Regions from separate parts of the Paenisporosarcina sp. FSL H8-0542 genome, predicted to be linked through region 2. Evidence: riboswitches for the same ligand, from Rfam matches in the RefSeq annotation. Region 2 holds a riboswitch; each other region holds the start of a gene.
What was found. A riboswitch is a leader RNA that binds a small molecule or an ion and turns the genes downstream of it on or off. The one in region 2 is predicted to bind S-adenosylmethionine.
Positions count from the first base shown of each region.

Region 1 (6,069 bases), 1.6 Mb from region 2:
TGGAAGTGGATTGGTCATTTTTACAATGCCTCTAAATCAGAAGCTAAAAGACTTGCTACTGTATGGGGTAAATGAAGGGCATACAAGAATTCCCTGGTATACATTAGTATTCAAGAGAAATGGTGCACATATTTGTACTGTTAAACATCACGGATCTGAATTGTTTTTCTACCAGATAACGAAAGAGGATGCTAAAGAGATAGAATCTTACTTTCCCGAAGAGACAGTTTTTGAATATACGGAGTAAAAAAATGGCCTGCACATGAAGTGCAAGCCATTTTTGTATTCTAGATAATTGGACCGCCTTTAGAAATAATGTCTTCAGACACTGATCCAAATTTATTGAAGTTCTCACGGAATCGATTAGCCAATTCTTGTGCTTTTTTATCGTATGCTGCTGGATCCGCCCATGCATCGCGTGGGTTTAATACGTCAGAAGGTACGCCAGGTACTTCTTTAGGAATAGCTAAACCGAATGCTGAACCTTTATCCATTTCAACATTATCTAATTTGCCTTCCAATGCAGCACGAACCATCGCACGTGTATAAGAAAGTTTCATACGGCTACCAACGCCATATTCGCCGCCTGTCCAGCCAGTATTTACAAGGAAGACTTGTGCATCATGCTCATCGATTTTCTTCCCTAACATTTCTGCATATACAGTTGCAGGAAGGGGAAGGAATGGAGAACCGAAACAAGTTGAGAATGTTGCTTGTGGAGATGTAATTCCACGTTCTGTACCAGCAAGCTTCGATGTAAATCCGCTTAAGAAGTGATACATCGCTTGTTCTTTCGTCAACTTACTGATTGGAGGTAATACCCCAAACGCATCAGCAGTTAAGAAAATGATGGTTTTTGGATGACCCGCTACAGAAGGATCAACAATATTGTCGATTGCTTGTAATGGGTAAGCAGCACGCGTATTTTCAGTTAACGAAATATTTTCGTAGTCGGGTATACGCGTTTCTGGATCCAATACTACGTTTTCCAATACAGAACCAAAACGGATTGCATCGAAAATTTGTGGTTCATTTTCACGTGTTAAGTTAATTGCTTTTGCATAACAGCCGCCTTCAATATTGAATACGCCGTTATCTGACCAGCCATGCTCATCATCACCGATTAATTTACGATCTGCATCAGCAGATAATGTTGTCTTTCCTGTTCCGGACAATCCGAAGAACAAAGCAACATCGCCTTTTTCACCAACGTTTGCAGAACAGTGCATCGGTAGGATGCCTTGCTCAGGAAGCAAGTAGTTCATAATGGAGAAAATTGATTTTTTCATTTCACCGGCATACTCAGTACCACCGATTAAAATGATGCGTTTTTCCATTGACACAATGATAAACGTTTCCGAACCTGTACCATCGATTGCAGGATCTGCTTTGAAAGTCGGAGCATAAACGATTGTGAATTGTGCTTCATGCGATGCCAACTCATCTTTAGACGGACGAATGAATAATTGGTGTGCAAAAAGGTTATGCCAAGCATATTCATTAATTACTTGCAATGAAAGGCGAGATTCTTTATCCGCACCGGCAAAGCCATTAAAGACAAATAACTCTTCTTTTGTTTTTAAATAGTTCACAACTTTTTTATATAAAGAGTTGAAAATTTCAGATGATATTGGTTGGTTTACTGAGCCCCAATCAATCTTGTCTTTAGAGCTATCTTCCACAACAACATATTTGTCTTTAGGAGAACGTCCTGTATATTTTCCTGTCACTACTTTTACAGCTCCAGTTGGTGTTAAGACAGCTTCTCCACGTAATGTTGCTTTCTCCACAAGTTGTGGGACTGAAAGTTGCACATGCACGTTTTGGCCATTTAACAAGTCGTTCAGCTCGTTCATCGTGTTCACTGAATTCATGTATATGTACCTTCCTTTATCGTATATTACCCTTATATCGGGTTAACCTTGATTCGAAAATTAGTATAACACATTACGCTTAATAATCTACACTAATAGCCTAATTAATTTTATCTGATTTTCGAACATTTATATAGAACGAAAAAAATATTTGACAAGGCTTCATTAGTTTATTATGATGTAAAACTGAACGGATACTCTTATCCCGAGCTGGTGGAGGGGTCAGGCCCTATGAAACCCGGCAACCTGCAGTTATGAACCAAGTAGTAATTGGCAAAGGTGCTGAACCTGAAGCAAGGTGTATTCCTTGGATGATAAGAGTGAAAGGTGCCTATTAACGAATGCCTTTCCTCATGTTTTTACGTGAGAGAGGGTTTTTTTTATGACATCTCCCTTTATCCTCGTGTGCAGAAGCCCGAAAAGGCGGAAGGTTTTATTCTAATGAATAAGCTGGACATGGGAAATGAGTACCGTTTGAATTTTCCGAGAGCAATCTCGAAGGATATAGGAGGAATATTAAATGACAACTCGTCGTCTATTTACATCAGAATCAGTAACAGAAGGGCATCCGGATAAGATTTGTGATCAAATCTCAGACGCAATTTTAGATGCTATATTAACAGAAGACCCGAACGCACGTGTCGCTTGTGAAACAACTGTAACAACAGGTTTAGTGCTTGTTGCTGGAGAAATCACAACATCTGCTTATGTGGATATTCAAAAAGTTGTACGTGAAACAGTTCGTGAAATTGGCTACACTCGTGCAAAATATGGTTTTGACTCAGAGACTTCTGCAGTATTGACCGCAATCGATGAGCAATCTGCCGACATCGCAATGGGCGTTGACAGAGCACTAGAAGCACGTGAAGGTTCGATGACAGATTCAGACATCGAAGCAATCGGTGCAGGTGACCAAGGTTTAATGTTCGGTTTTGCTTGTAATGAAACACCGGAATTAATGCCTCTTCCAATTAGTATGGCTCATAAGTTAGCTCGTCGTTTAGCATTAGTTCGTAAAGAAGAAATTCTTCCATACTTACGTCCAGATGGCAAAACACAAGTAACTGTAGAATATGATGAAAACAATAAACCGTTGCGCATTGACACAATCGTTATTTCTACTCAACATCACCCAGAAGTAACTCTTGAGCAAATTCAACGCAACTTGAAAGAACATGTCATCAATCCTGTCGTTCCGGCAGAATTAATTGACGAAAATACAAAATACTTCATTAATCCAACTGGTCGCTTCGTAATTGGTGGACCACAAGGGGATGCTGGTTTAACTGGTCGCAAAATTATCGTTGATACTTACGGTGGATACGCTCGTCACGGTGGCGGCGCATTCTCTGGTAAAGATGCGACAAAAGTTGACCGTTCAGCAGCATATGCAGCACGTTATGTAGCGAAAAACATCGTAGCAGCAGGACTTGCTGACCGTTGCGAAGTTCAACTTGCATATGCAATCGGTGTTGCACAACCAGTATCAATTGCAATCGATACTTTTGGTACAGGCACTGTAGAAGAATCGAAACTTGTTGAAATTGTTCGCGATTCATTCGACCTTCGCCCAGCTGGAATCATCAAAATGTTAGATCTACGTCGTCCGATTTACAAGCAGACAGCTGCTTATGGACACTTCGGTCGCACAGACTTGGATGTACCATGGGAGAAAACAGACAGAGCGGCTACTTTGAAAGAAAAAGCAGGCGTTTAAGATTGAGAAGCCATTCTGGGTATGCCCTAGAATGGCTTTTTTATTGGAAATTAGTGGGCGAAAGGGAACAAATCAATTTGAACGGGAATAAATTTAAGAATGCTTCAACATATTAAAAGGACCGGGCTCTATCACCCGGTCCTTACTATCCGTTTACTTTTGTTGTTGCATTTCCTTATAAATCTGTCCTTTTTCAGCATATTCTCTCACAATACGTTCCATATCTAGTTTGTCTTCAGCATTCAACTCCCGAACCACTTTTGCCGGACGTCCCAATGCAAGCATACCTGGGGGAATTACTTTACCGGGTGGAACCAAGCTACCTGCCCCGATAAATGCACCTTCACCAATCTCTGCGCCATCCAGGACAATGGAACCCATGCCAATTAAGGCGCCTTTTCGTACGGTACAGCTATGTAGAGTTACTTGGTGACCGATGGTGACTTCATCTTCCAAAATTAATGGAGCGGCAGGGCTTTGATGAAGGCAACACAAATCTTGAATATTAACTTTGCGGCCGATTCGAGTCGCATTGACATCACCACGAATAATGGTATTAAACCAAATAGTGGACTCTGGACCGATTGTCACGTCACCACTTATTGTGACATAATCAGCAATATAAACAGATGGGTCAATCATGGGTGTTTTATCTTTAAAAGGGTAAATCATTCAAAAAACCTCGTTTCTTCTTGCCATATGGTTTCATTATACAAAAAAAGAGGAACTAAAAAAGGATGACTTCGTCGAATAAAGAAATAGAAGGAGCGATGATTATGTGGAAATGGGAAGCTGATGGCCAGGCAAAAGCAGTCATCGCCATCGTACACAGCGCGTATGAACATCACCGTCGGTACGCCTGGTTAATAGAAGAATTTAGAAGTTCAGGATTTCATGTTGTAATGGGGGATCTACCTGGGCACGGAGAATCGGCTCTCAATAAACAAGCACATGACGAAGATTTTCAATCCTATGGCACTTTTATCAATCACTTGATTGACGCTTCGCTTACATATAACTTACCTGTTTTTATTATGGGTCACGGGCTAGGTGCAACTTTAGTCATGCAGATGCTTCAGGAAAAATCAATTGAATGTGCTGGAATAATTCTGACATCTCCTTGGATGCATTTACATATTCATGCATCGAAACTTTCCAGTGCTTTAGCCAACATGGGGAAGCTTGCTGAAAACGTCAAGAGTACTCATGAAATAACCATTAAAAAACTGACAAGAAATTATGATGTTTATACGCAAGATAAAGACGATGATCTATATAACACGACCATTACTTTGAAGTGGTACAGGGAGTTGCAGCATTTGATGAAAGCAACAACTGCCAAACAAGAAAGCATTCAAAATGTTCCTATTTTGATGATGACTGCAGAGTGGGATAAAATTGCCGATCCGACATTCGCAAAGAATTGGCTGCAAAAACAACAACTTTCTGAAATACAATATAAAGAGTGGAAAAATTGTTTTCATGATCTGTTCCAAGAGCCAGAACGAGAAGATGTGTTTTATTACACGAAGACGTTCGTGAATAATGTGTTGCGTTCACTCGGATATGTGGTTTAAGTCAAATAAAAGCCTTTCTAATGAAAAATTAGAAAGGCTTTTACTATGGATTTGTTTATGACTTCATTTATGAATTATGCTGATTTACAAGGATTTATAAATTATTCTGACATGAAAATTAGCCGCCTGTAAAAAAGGGAAGCAATAGATTCAAAATTTCAAAACCTGAACATTTTCCAATATGATAATTCTATTTTAATAAAAATATTCCTCTATTGTTTTTTAGACCTTGGAAACTTGGATTTATGTACGCTAGGGCTTGCAAAAGTCGAAGTTAGCATAATGAAAATCTAGAAGTATATAAAATCTTTCATTGTACTAACATCATTTTTGTAATACAGTGAATAATGTGACAATATTATGAACAAACAAAGGGGGAAATTGGATGGAAGAGTTTATTGGGCAAATAAATAACTTTTTATGGGGACCTTGGATGATTTATGGCTGTTTGGCTATCGGTCTATTATTTTCAATCCTTACTCGTTTCTTGCAAGTTCGACTGATCAAGGATATGGTTGTTCAAATGTTCAAAGGTGAAAAATCGGATGCCGGGGTATCTTCATTCCAAGCATTATCGATTGCATTATCAGGTCGTGTTGGAACCGGAAATATTGCAGGGGTTGCTACGGCGATTGCATTTGGTGGTCCAGGGGCTGTATTCTGGATGTGGGCAATTGCGTTTATCGGGGCGTCTTCAGCGTTTGTCGAATCAACTTTGGCCCAAATTTATAAAGTGAAAGACCAAGGACAATACCGTGGTGGTCCTGCTTATTACATAGAAAAAGGAATCGGCTCGAAGTGGTATGCAGTTATTTTTGCACTCGCAACATTACTGGCTATGTCCATTTTGATGCCAGGCATTCAATCGAACTCCATTGCCATAGGGATGGAAAATGCATTT
Region 1 is NZ_CP152050.1:1,106,017-1,112,085, forward strand. It holds gene MHH33_RS06025 (hypothetical protein) at 1-247, shown strand, start outside; gene pckA (phosphoenolpyruvate carboxykinase (ATP)) at 288-1,874, opposite strand; SAM riboswitch class I at 2,072-2,195, shown strand; gene metK (methionine adenosyltransferase) at 2,395-3,591, shown strand; gene MHH33_RS06040 (gamma carbonic anhydrase family protein) at 3,745-4,263, opposite strand; gene MHH33_RS06045 (alpha/beta hydrolase) at 4,368-5,168, shown strand; gene MHH33_RS06050 (alanine/glycine:cation symporter family protein) at 5,554-6,069, shown strand, end outside.
Region 1: it holds a riboswitch for S-adenosylmethionine, as region 2 does, so the genes downstream of both, metK (methionine adenosyltransferase) here and MHH33_RS15580 (O-acetylhomoserine aminocarboxypropyltransferase/cysteine synthase family protein) in region 2, are expected to answer to the same signal.

Region 2 (6,069 bases):
TCGAAATGCGTCTTGACCTGAAATGTCATTGAAAGGATCTGCCTCTGCGTACCCCAGTAACTTTGCTTCCTCCAAAGCATCCTGAAAACTGCTTTCTTGCACCCTCATTTGAGTTAAGATGTAATTTGATGTTCCATTTAATATCCCTTGAATTCTTTGAACCTGATTTACTAGAAGAATATTTTTCAAAGTTGAAATTATGGGAACACCGCCAGCTGTAGTTGCTTCATATCCCACATGGACACCTTGCCTATTTGCAAGTTCCTGTAACTCCAAGCCATGCTTTGAGAACATGACTTTATTAGCCGTAATGACATGACAACCTTTTTGAATGGCCTTACATAAATAATCGTAAGCAGGGTCTTCTCCCACAATGGCTTCAAAAACAATTTGAAGATCTGGGATAGCTTCAATTTCATCAAAGTTGTCAGTGAACAATACATCTGGAGCTGCCATGCGGCTTTTTGTCTTATCCCTTATCAGAATTGCTTTGATGTCTATATCTAATCCAAGTGATTCTTTTAATTGATCCTTTTTCTCATTAAGTATTTGGTAAATACCTTGACCAACTGTGCCAAAACCTAAGATTGCTGCTTGAATCGTCGCCATGACTTTACCCCCAAGTGAACAGATAATATATCTCCCCATGTCTCAAATTCAGTCAGAAAGCCATCATGACCGAATCGTGTGTTGACCATACAGAAATGATGATCAGGAACGAGATGCGCAAAAGAGCAAATGTCCTCAGGTGGATATAGTAAATCATATGTGAATGCTATGGTAATCACTTTTGCTTCAAATTGCTTTGCCGCAATTTCTATACCCCCTCTATCCCTTCCGATATCATGGGTATTCATTGCTCTTAACAAGGTAAGGTAGCTATTCGCATCAAAACGGTTAGCCAGTTTTACCCCTTGATATTTCATATAGGATTCGATTTCGAACAATCCATCGCTTCTGGTCTTTCTGGCAAAACGGTTCTTATGTAATTGTTCACTACGATAAGTAACCAGCCCCGCCATTCGAGCCGTTTCAAACCCCTTGATATCCGAGGAACAGGTATAGTTTCCATTGAGATAATTCGCATCCGTCTCAATTGCATGGATTCCAATGTAGTTAAAAGCAATACCTGTGTCACTTAGATAAGGGGTAACTGCTAAAGGAATAAGAATATCCATATCTTTTGGATAAAGTAATCCCCACTCCAGAACACGCATGCCACCAAGTGACCCACCAACTACCGCATGAAGCCGATTAATACCCAAAGCCTGTAATGCCTTTTTTTCCGCATGAACCATATCGCGAATTGTAATTGTCGGAAAGGATGATCGATATGGATTGCCTGTAGAGGGATTGATGGTCAACGGCCCCGTCGTACCCGAGCATCCTCCAAGGACATTCAGTGTAATAACTCGAAAAGAGTCGGTATCAATATTCTTTCCCGGTCCAATTAACCCGCTCCACCAGCCCGGTGATTCCTTTGATCCAACGGCATATTGATTGCCAGTTAACGCATGACAAACCAAAACAACTGGTGCTTCTGAAGGACCAAGAGTTTCATATGAAAGTTCAACATGCTCAAGCCATTCTCCAGACTCTAGTTGAAAATTCCCGATTGTCACACTTCCTGTTGCCATTAAATTCACCTCCACATTAAACCGTTACGACGGTGGCATGTTCTATTGCTTTCCCCAAATCGGCTACCAGGTCTTTCACAGATTCCAATCCTACTGATAGACGAATCAACTCTTCCGTTACACCCGATTGCTTCAACTCTTCACTGCTTAACTGTTGATGGGTTGTTGAAGCAGGATGGATAATGAGCGATTTTGCATCCCCTACATTAGCCACATGCGACCAGATTTGGACATGGTCGATAAGTTTTCGTCCTGCTTTCCGACCTCCTTTAATGCCAAAATTCACAATCGAGCCGTATCCATTCTTTAAGTACTTGTTTGCCAATTGATGAGATGGATGAGATTCGAAACCATTGAAACTTACCCATTCTACTGCCGGATGATTTGCTAAGTATTGTGCGACTGCAATTGCATTTTCATTATGTTTCGGTACGCGGAGATGCAATGTTTCAAGACCTTGCAAAAAAGCGAATGCATTATCCGGGCTTAGGCATGGACCGAAGTCACGCAGTAGCTGGACCCGCAGTTTAATCGCGAAAGCCACTTGGGGGACATCAATCCCGTAACGAAGGCCATGGTAGCTCGTATCCGGTTCCGTAAAGCCAGGAAACTTCTCGCTGTTCCAATCAAACTTACCTGCATCCACAACGACACCGCCGATTGACGTACCGTGTCCCCCAATCCATTTCGTAGCTGAATGAACGACTACATCCGCACCGAATTCGATAGGGTTGCTTCCGTATGGCGTTGCAAACGTATTATCGATAATCAACGGAATTCCGTTCTCGTGTGCAATGTCAGCTACAGCTTCTACGTCCAAAACATGAAGGCTTGGGTTTCCGATGATTTCCCCGAAAATGGCTTTCGTTTTATCGGTAATGGCCCCGCGGAAATTCTCAGGATCGGTGGAATCTACAAACTTCACCGTGATTCCATACCGTGGAAGTGTATTGGCAAATAGATTGTAGGTCCCACCATACAAATTGCCAGCAGCGACGATTTCATCACCGGCTCCTGCTACATTCAGAATGGAGAAGGCTATCGCAGCCATGCCACTCGATAGGGCTACCGCTGCTGTGCCACCTTCCAATAACGCGATTCGCTGTTCAAATACGTCCACAGTCGGGTTGCCGATGCGTGAATAAATGTGTCCAGTTTCCTGCAAGGCGAATAAGTTTTGGGCATGTTCCGTATCTCTGAAAACAAAAGAAGTTGTTTTGTGGATTGGCACTGCACGGGAACCCGTGATTGGGTCCGGCTGCTGACCTCCGTGTAAAAGTAGAGTTTCCGGTTGAAGATTTGTCATTGTTTTCCCTCCTGGATTGTGTTTTAGATGGAAGTGTGGAGGCGAAAGAGGAGTTTTATGAACAGAAAAAAGCCCCGTCTTCGCTTAAGAAGAGGGGCTCACAAGTGCGTGATCCTCCTCTTATCTTTCAGATCTCCACTAAAGAAATCTGTAGGAATTAGCACCTTTGCAAGTTAATCACTTGCCGGTTGCCGGGCATCGCAGGGCCTAGTCCCTCCGCCACTCTAGATAAGAGTATTTGATTTAGTTTTCCATCTTGAGAATCAGTATATGTTTAATATCCATAAATAGTCAAGAATTATTTATATAATTTTTTGAAACTTCTGCCAACACTCAAACGTTTAAAGAGTTAGTGAAAAAAAGGGGTTGGGAATATGAATCTTGCATTATGGGTGCTAATCACCTTACTATCAGGTTATTTAATTGGCTGTCTCCATGGTTCAAATGTGGCGCAACGGCTTTCTGGGGTGAATGTAAAGGAACAGGGAGTAAAGAATGCGGGGGCATCCAATGCCACTATTGTATTAGGCTGGAAATACGGGGCACTCGTTGCATTTGTTGATATTGGTAAAGGAATACTTGCAATCGTCCTTTTGCGTCTTATATTCGAATCTACTGATCTTTCCTTGGAGTATCAATGGGTCCTATTATTTCTTGTGGGGGCATCTGTCGTAATAGGTCACAATTATCCATTTCAGATGCATTTTGATGGTGGTAAAGGAACGGCATCTGTTATTGGAGTGATGTTAGTACTGGATTGGAGAATCGGATTGGTTGGACTTATCTTGCTGATTGTCGTTTCATTGGTGACAGATTACTTATTAATCGGTGTACTGTTCTTATATATTACATATATCATTTTAGCCTTTTTGATTACAGAAAGTACTATGCCAATTGTCATAACCACCGCACTCTTCTTACTTGCGTTATGGAAGCATCGCGAGAATATACACCGTTTGAGATCCGGGATGGAACCACGAGTTTCTTCGGTTATCAAAAAGAAAAAAGTGACTCACTCCAATTAATTGGGGAATCCATTTTTTATTCCGAATTTACTAAAAAGTCGTTAAAATTTCATTCGGCCAGAACAATCATTATTCCGTGAACCGAATGAAAGTGCTAAACTGAGGTAAGGGGTAAAGACTACTGGCCCGCATCATGTCGGTCAATATCTGCCCGACTCCGAACCAACTTTTCTAAGGGAGATGAAACCATGCAAGAAACATTAATCGAACGCCTTGTACGTTATGCCAAAATTGATACACAATCAGATGCTGAAAGCACCACTTGTCCATCTACACCAGGTCAGTGGGACTTATTGCACGAACTAGAAAAAGAATTGGCTTCAATCGGAATGGAAGACATTTCACTTGATGACAATGGTTATTTATTTGCCACTTTGCCTGCAAATTCAGAACGTGAATTGCCAACAATCGGCTTTTTAGCTCACGTCGACACAGCAACTGATTATACAGGTAAGAATGTAAACCCTCAGCGTATCGATTGCTATGAAGGTGGCGACATCCGATTAAACGAAGAAACCGTTATGTCTCCTGACGATTTCCCAGAGCTTAATAATTATATCGGGCACACTTTAATAACAACAGATGGCACGACTTTACTAGGTGCCGACAACAAAGCAGGAATTGCTGAAATTATGACAGCTATGGAGTTTCTAATTAATAATCCAGACATTAAACACGGCAAACTTCGTGTTGCCTTTACTCCAGACGAAGAAATTGGGCGTGGGCCACATAAATTTGATGTTGAAAAATTTGATGCCAAGTATGCTTATACAATGGATGGCGGACCTCTTGGAGAACTTCAATTTGAAAGTTTCAATGCAGCTGGTGCTAAAGTTATCACACGTGGGACAAGCGTTCATCCAGGTTCAGCTAAAAACAAAATGGTCAACGCTCTGACCATCGCCATGAAGTTCCAATCTTATATGCCTGCAGATGAAGTGCCTGAGAAGACTGAAGGACATGAAGGATTCATCCACTTGATGAATTTCAACGGGCATGTAGAAGAAGCCAAATTGTCTTATATCGTACGTGACTTTGACCGTGAAAAATTCGAAGCGAAGAAAGCATTATTTGAAGAAGCTGCTTCAAAAATCAAAGCAGAATACGGATCAAATGCAATTTCGTATGAACTGCATGATCAATATTTCAACATGGGTGAAAAAATTGAGCCTGTAAAAGAAATTGTCGATATTGCACATGAAGCGATGACGAATCTATCAATTAATCCATTAGTCATCCCAATTCGTGGAGGTACTGACGGTTCACAATTATCATATATGGGCATGCCAACACCTAATATCTTTACAGGTGGCGAAAACTATCATGGAAAATATGAATACATTTCAGTCGATAACATGGAAAAAGCAACCAAAGTCATGATTGAAATGATTCAACTGTTTGAAAGACAAGCTTAATATTGCCATAACACAAGCATTGACTGTCCTCCTGACAGACTGTGCTTGTTTTTTTATGGAATTTCCTATGACATTGAATTTCCCAATAAACGTCACCTAATTTTGCACCATCCGGCATATATTTTATGGGAATCGTAGAAAACATCATAAGCAGGTCATGATTACTTATCCTGCACCGACAACTTCACAATTTTGTAAAGACTTTTCCAGTAATTAATGAAAATCATTCTCATTAATTCTTTGTTTTATGGTATGATGTCTTAAGTGAGAACACCTATCAGTTAGATGGAGGTTACAATGATGCATACTGCTGTTAAAGCTGAATCCCTTTCAATTGGATATTCTGATCATTTACTATTTGAGAATTTAAATTTACATATACCCCGTGGAGAAATTTCCGTTTTTGTTGGCAGCAATGGCTGCGGAAAGTCAACGTTGCTTCGTTCTATTGCACGTTTATTGAAACCGACAACCGGTTCTGTCCTATTGGAAGGAAAAGATGTTCACCGCATGTCTTCCAAAGAAGTGGCTAAAAAAATGGGTATACTGCCTCAATCACCCGTTTCACCAGAAGGTCTGACGGTTCATGATTTGGTGAAGCAAGGCCGTTATCCCCACCAGTCATGGTTGAAGCGCTGGACTGAAGAAGATACAGAAAAAGTGGAAGCCGCAATGGAAGCAACGCG
Region 2 is NZ_CP152050.1:3,100,612-3,106,680, forward strand. It holds gene MHH33_RS15570 (homoserine dehydrogenase) at 1-609, opposite strand, end outside; gene MHH33_RS15575 (homoserine O-acetyltransferase) at 582-1,637, opposite strand; gene MHH33_RS15580 (O-acetylhomoserine aminocarboxypropyltransferase/cysteine synthase family protein) at 1,654-2,943, opposite strand; SAM riboswitch class I at 3,061-3,178, opposite strand; gene MHH33_RS15585 (glycerol-3-phosphate acyltransferase) at 3,318-3,968, shown strand; gene pepT (peptidase T) at 4,157-5,383, shown strand; gene MHH33_RS15595 (ABC transporter ATP-binding protein) at 5,681-6,069, shown strand, end outside.

Region 3 (6,069 bases), 660 kb from region 2:
AAACCCGCCAGAAGAAGGATCGTTTGAATTCAGAATGTATCAACAGTTTATCCGTACTCAGCTATTACTCGCACGCAATGTGGATTTGACCAAATACGTCCATGACTCCCCCGTATTTCGCTACATGTATGACTTTGGAGACAGCTGGGACCACGAAGTGGTGCTCGAACAAGTAGTGGATGATTACACGTATGATCATCCGCAACTGCTCGAAGGCAAAGGTACTTGTCCGCCTGGATATGACGAATTCAAGCGCGTCATGAAAGACAAAGATGACCCTAAACACGCGGGGATGAAAGCACGGGCAGAAGGTCAAGGGTATCAAAAGTTCAACTTAGCCAAAGTAAATGCCGTCTTGAAAGAAGAATGGTGTGGCCAAATAAAATGAATGAAGCAAGAAACAATCTTGTGTAGTGAACCGTGATTTTTTCCCGGGTCAGTGCCAAAGATGTGCATATGCTAAAGCATCCTTTCTAAAAAGGTGGTGTAAAGCATGGGATACGAATGCTGCAATACTAGCGGTTCTACGTTCACGTTGATTGTTGTTCTCTTCATCTTGTTAATTATTGTCGGTGCGAGTTGTCTATACTAATTTATAGAAATTAACCCTCACATCCGACTATGACGCACGACTCTTTCTTCCCCCATCGTGTGTAATAAGTACAAAAAACCTGACTCCTTACGGGATGTCAGGTTTTATTGTGTGTCTGGAAAGGATGATTTTTTCCGTGTCCAGGCGAATGGACGGAAAGTGACCACGAATGAACGAAAGCCTTGCTGACTGGTCAAAAACTTGGGCTAACTGGATGAAAATCAATCTTGACTGGTCAAAGACCTTTATCAAGTGGTCAAAAAGTAATCAACCTCTAATTAAGCGACTGTTTCCTTCTCGTAAATCGGTACCCAGCCTTCTGTCGTGACAAAGATGCGTACTGCTACAACTTTACGGTCTTCCATCAGCGTAAAGTAGTGCCGAACATTTTCAGGTACAGAGATTAAGTCTCCCGGTTGCAACTCGACATCAAAGAACTCTCCGTCTTCCGATTGAATGACGAAAATGCCATGACCGCTGACGATGAAACGCACTTCATCGTCTTCATGATGGTGCTCTTGTTGGAAATTTTTCAACAGTTGTTCCAAGTTAGGCGTTGATTCAGAGAGTGAAATCACATCCGCTTGCTGGTAGTTGCGTCGCTTGGAAATGTCAGCAATTTCGATTCCGAATGCGGATAGAATCTGTTGTTTTTCTTCATCTGTTAAATTGAATTTTTCACGAAGTTCGGTTGGAAGCTTCTCGATGGCCCATTTTTCGTAAATAACTTCATTGCTGTTCAAAAAGGCGATGACTGCTTGCTCTTCTTCAATGCGTTCGTTGTTTGCGTGTTTGCGAATGTATGCCATTTTTAATAACTCCCCACTACATGTTTTATAGTTGCTATTTTCACTTGGTACGAGAATAAAAATTCCCATGCTTCCAAATATTTTTTCGCTTCAAAAGCGTCTTTGCCCCACACCGTGATGCCGTGATTTTTAATCAGGATTGCTCCCGTGTCCCCTGTTACATAACGATCAAATTGTTCAGCAAGTGTCGGGATATGCGCGACATTTGGAATGATCGGAATGCTGACTTTGGCATCTTGTTCCCAGGAACCGAGTGCTTTAATAATTTCATTTCCGGTGAAATCGATATGTGTATCATGTTTATACAGTTCTGTGATGACATTGTTGTCAATCGTGTGCACATGAAGGACACAACCGGCATTTGTTTTGTTATAAATCTTAGCGTGGAGCAACGTTTCGGCCGATGGCTTTGACATCGTTTCCTCCAATTTTTCACCAGTTGCATCAACCAGTAAAAAGTCATGATCCGTGAATTTCCGTTTGTCCTTACCGGATGCTGTAACGAGGAATGTAACCGGTTCATTCGTTACCTTAATCGATAAATTACCACTCGTGCCGTAGAACCAATCGCGGTCTGCGAGTTCTTTTTTTATGGCCGCAAGCTCGTTCCAGCGGGAAAAGTAATTGCTCATGTGCGTACCTCCAATTGCTTTAAAATGTGAATCACGTCTGTAAATGTTTCAAATGGCTCAAAAGGAATATCGAGTTCTTCGCACTTTTCAATGAGGAAGTCCCGCGCTATGACTTTGTCTGCCAGTTTGGCCGCTTGCAAATCGGTAATGGAATCACCGATGACGATTTTGTAAGTGTTGTCGTCACTCAGTTTGCGAATGATGGATGGTTTACAACAACCACAGCCATTCGAGCAATGTTCATCGCATGTATGAGGCCAGTTGATTATGATGGTTTCTCCAGAAAAATCTGCCACGTTGCAGTAAATACGGTCGTCTTCTATATGTTCCTTCACGAGTGGCTTAACAAAGAAATCAATGCCTCCAGATACAATAAAGAGTGGAATCTTCTGTGCTTTCGTATAGGCCACAAAATCCTCAAATCCTTCTCGAATTTGTGCCTGTTTCAATACAAATTGGGTAATTTCATCTTTTTGGTCGGTTGATAGCAAGTTGAAAAGTTGTGTTACGCCTTGTTGAATGGTTATTTGTTGGCCGAGAATCTGGTCTTTAATCGGCTCCCACTCAGGTGGTGCGAATTTTTTCATGATGGCCATAATGTTATCTTTCGTGGTAATCGTGCCATCAAAATCACAAAATATAACGGGTTGTGTCATCGTACTTTGTCACCCCACAATTCCAGTGCTTGTTGCAGTTCTGCATTTGTTTGTGCAGCCTCTGATAAGGTCTTTCTTGAAAGCGTTGCATCAACCGCTTGCCTGAATGCTTTTCCCCCCGCCACAGAACCTGCTGGATGTCCGTGCACCCCGCCACCTGCATTGATGACGGAATCAATACCAAAGTCTTCAATCAGTTGCGGCACCATGCCCGGATGAATTCCGGCTGAAGGCACTGGCAAAGAGGTCTTTATCAAACCAGGAACCTGGAGTGCTTCTGCAATTTGTAATGTTTCTGATTTTTCCAAGGCCACACTGCCATACGGTGAAGGAAATAACGAGAAATCCGCCCCGGCAAGTCGCAATATTTTACCCAGTGCGAGGTGGTTTGAGAGACCATACTTTCGGGATGGAGTGAATGCTCCCGAAACGGCTGGGTGTGCCATTATCGGAATCGCAATTTCTGGATCTTCAGCTAAACTTTGCAGTGTATCCAATCCGTATGCATAAACATTAAACAGCAACATATCTGCCCCTAGCTCTGTCGCATGTCTTGCTTTGTCTCTTAAGTCGAATGTACGTCCTGTCAAATTCACTGCGTAACGTGTGCGGTGACCTGTCTCCGAGAGAACATGCTCGAGTACTTCACGTCCTTTTACAATCCGTTGTTCAAAAGGCGTCGACTCGTTTTCGAATAAAATTTCATCATCTTTCACAAAATCCACACCACCGCGTGCTTGGTGTTCCAGTTGTGTCAGTAAAAAGTCCAAATCTTTCCCGAGTATGCCTTTAAAGATACTCATGACAAATGGTCGTTCTTGCACGCCTGTCAGTTGTCGTATGCCTTCTGTGCCGAATTTCGGCCCTGGAAAGTGTCCCGTTAATTCCGGACTGAACTCCAAATCAATTAATTTGATTTCCCCGTCCAGTGATAACTTGCCAAAAGTCGTCGTTAAAATGGCTGGCAAATCAGGACTGAAATTCGCCGTGGGGTATGCAATGCGAATAATTCCTTTCGTTCTGCTTTCTAATTGACTATTTTCTTTTTCGACAGATACAACGCGTCCCTTATGTTTCTTCAGTTGCTGTTGTTCCAGTTGTGGTAAGTCGGTCCATGATCCGACCGTCAAGCCAAGTGCGATGCCTTCTGCTTTTTTTTCTAAATTTTCTTCTATGCTATGGACTAAATAAGTCGCGACTACTTCACTCAATGTCTTCACCTCTTTAGGGAAAATAAAAAACCTCTTCACAAAAAAGAAGAGGTTAGTAGTTGAACTAACATCCTCTTATCTGTCAGCTACTGCTGCAAGAATTAGCACCGTGCCTACTCGCGTAAGTCGGTTGCCGGGTTTCATAGGGCTAGTCCCTCCACCTGCTCTTGATAAGAAAAATGTAGATATGATATTTTTTTAAAATCTAAATTGGATTATGACAGGGTGCAAAATACTTGTCAACATAATTTTCTAATAAATTAAAATATACTGCTTTTTATATGTGTGATAAAGCTATGCTATGTTTGCCGGGAAATAGATATGACAGTCCTAAGAAATAAATTTCAAACCGACAGCCGCTCCTAACACCATGGCAATAAACAGCATGCGCAACCATGTTTTAGGCTCCCCGTATAAAATCATGCCTAAAATCGCTCCACCTGAAGCACCAATACCAGTCCACACTGCGTATGCCGTACCCATCGGAAGGGTTTCCATGGCGAGTGCAAGGAACAGGAAGCTTGCCAAAAAGCTTGCGAACAATCCGCTAATGGACTTCCAATTGCGACTTTTATGCACTTGACTGATCATCGCCACACCTGTCATTTCAAACAATCCAGCAATGACTAAGAATATCCACGCCATTAGGATTCCACCTCTTCCTGTTCTTTTGTCACCAGCTTAAGCCCGACAACCCCAATTAACAGAAGTGCAATCAAGGCAATTTTTGCGATACTAAATGATTCCCCGAAAAAGAGGATATCCGCAATCACTGTACCAGCTGTACCAAGTCCGACAAACACTGCATACACGGTTCCAACAGGAAGTGTTTTCCCTGCCATAATCATTAAATAGAAACTCACCGAAATCGCAATTGCCGTGCCCAACCATGTCCAGATATCATCCGCATGCTTGAGACCAATTACCCAAAACACTTCAAAAAATGCTGCTATGAAGACTTTCATCCATTCTTTATTCATGAAAACATACTCCTTTTCCAAATCAAAATAAGCCCGAGAGATAAACGTATCATACGTCATCTCCCAGGCTTTTATCCTTCCGTGTATCTTTGCGTGTGTGCAAAGCGTTTTCTCTTGGACCAGACCAAACCGGTTGTTTGCGGAACCCTAGAAAACTTGGCCGCCATTGTGAAAATGGCGCTTTATGCATTTATTAATTCCATGGCTAGAATAAACTATATTTTACAGAGAGTCAAACGATGCGCTCGCTTTAAAGAAACAGTTGTAACAATTGGAAGTAAATGTAATACTTAATGGTAATATATTTGGTTGTTGCGGAAGGAGAATCACAATGAAAACCTTCAAAAATAAGATCATTATTTTGATCATGTCCATCGTCATTTTCGTCATTTTTTATCAGTTACTTGGTTTTTTTGCAGGTAATCTACTTCCTATCTCTCCGCTTGGTACGATGATTGGATTGATCATTCTTTTTCTTCTCATCCCGATTTCGTATTTGTTAGCGCATGAAAAAGTTATTAAAGATCCCCATATGATTGAGTTTTTAAACAAGAAAAAACTCTCCATTAGAAATGAGAGTATTAAAGTGAATCAATTTATTTATATATGACTGCGTTTAGTTAATTCCAAGGTGTCTGTGATGAATTTAATTGAGAAAATCTCTTTTCTTGTGCTCTTTGAGTGGACTTACTTATAAAGTCCATAAATCGCGTCAAAGATATTTTTTTCCAAGGTCTTCGTTGAATTTCCACGTTAATGACTCTCCTTTAAATCGCATTTTTTATTTTTCCTTTATCTAGCTTTTAGAGGTATTCGTTGTCGTTTATGAAATGGAAATGTGGCAATGGTTCCCGCGACTCCACTGATGGCTAAAAACGAAAGGATTGCGATAGGTAAAGCTTTCTTTTTCAAACGTGTTTGACTCATGTAGGACCTCCTTGGATTTGAGCTTGCACCTTTAGTGTAGTCGATGAATATGAAGAGGATGTGAATGACTTGTTAAGACATTATTTAGAAAATGAGCTTTTAATGCGAAGTTATAAGAAATCAACTGGTAACTTCTCCTTTTTCAAACGAATTTTGTTGGCTTCAATACAAGCACATCGAACTTTCGTGGTAAACTACTACTAGAATTTACCGTGTGAAACGAGGTTTTACTTATGATTCGAACATTTGGAGTTACCGTTGA
Region 3 is NZ_CP152050.1:136,282-142,350, reverse strand. It holds gene MHH33_RS00780 (plasmid pRiA4b ORF-3 family protein) at 1-388, shown strand, start outside; gene MHH33_RS00775 (YjcZ family sporulation protein) at 494-592, shown strand; gene MHH33_RS00770 (cupin domain-containing protein) at 871-1,401, opposite strand; gene MHH33_RS00765 (methylthioribulose 1-phosphate dehydratase) at 1,404-2,033, opposite strand; gene MHH33_RS00760 (2-hydroxy-3-keto-5-methylthiopentenyl-1-phosphate phosphatase) at 2,030-2,689, opposite strand; gene MHH33_RS00755 (2,3-diketo-5-methylthiopentyl-1-phosphate enolase) at 2,686-3,900, opposite strand; SAM riboswitch class I at 3,973-4,077, opposite strand; gene MHH33_RS00750 (multidrug efflux SMR transporter) at 4,231-4,545, opposite strand; gene MHH33_RS00745 (multidrug efflux SMR transporter) at 4,545-4,880, opposite strand; guanidine-I (ykkC/yxkD leader) riboswitch at 4,939-5,042, opposite strand; gene MHH33_RS00740 (hypothetical protein) at 5,212-5,490, shown strand; gene MHH33_RS00735 (hypothetical protein) at 5,673-5,807, opposite strand; gene corA (magnesium/cobalt transporter CorA) at 6,041-6,069, shown strand, end outside.
Region 3: it holds a riboswitch for S-adenosylmethionine, as region 2 does, so the genes downstream of both, MHH33_RS00755 (2,3-diketo-5-methylthiopentyl-1-phosphate enolase) here and MHH33_RS15580 (O-acetylhomoserine aminocarboxypropyltransferase/cysteine synthase family protein) in region 2, are expected to answer to the same signal.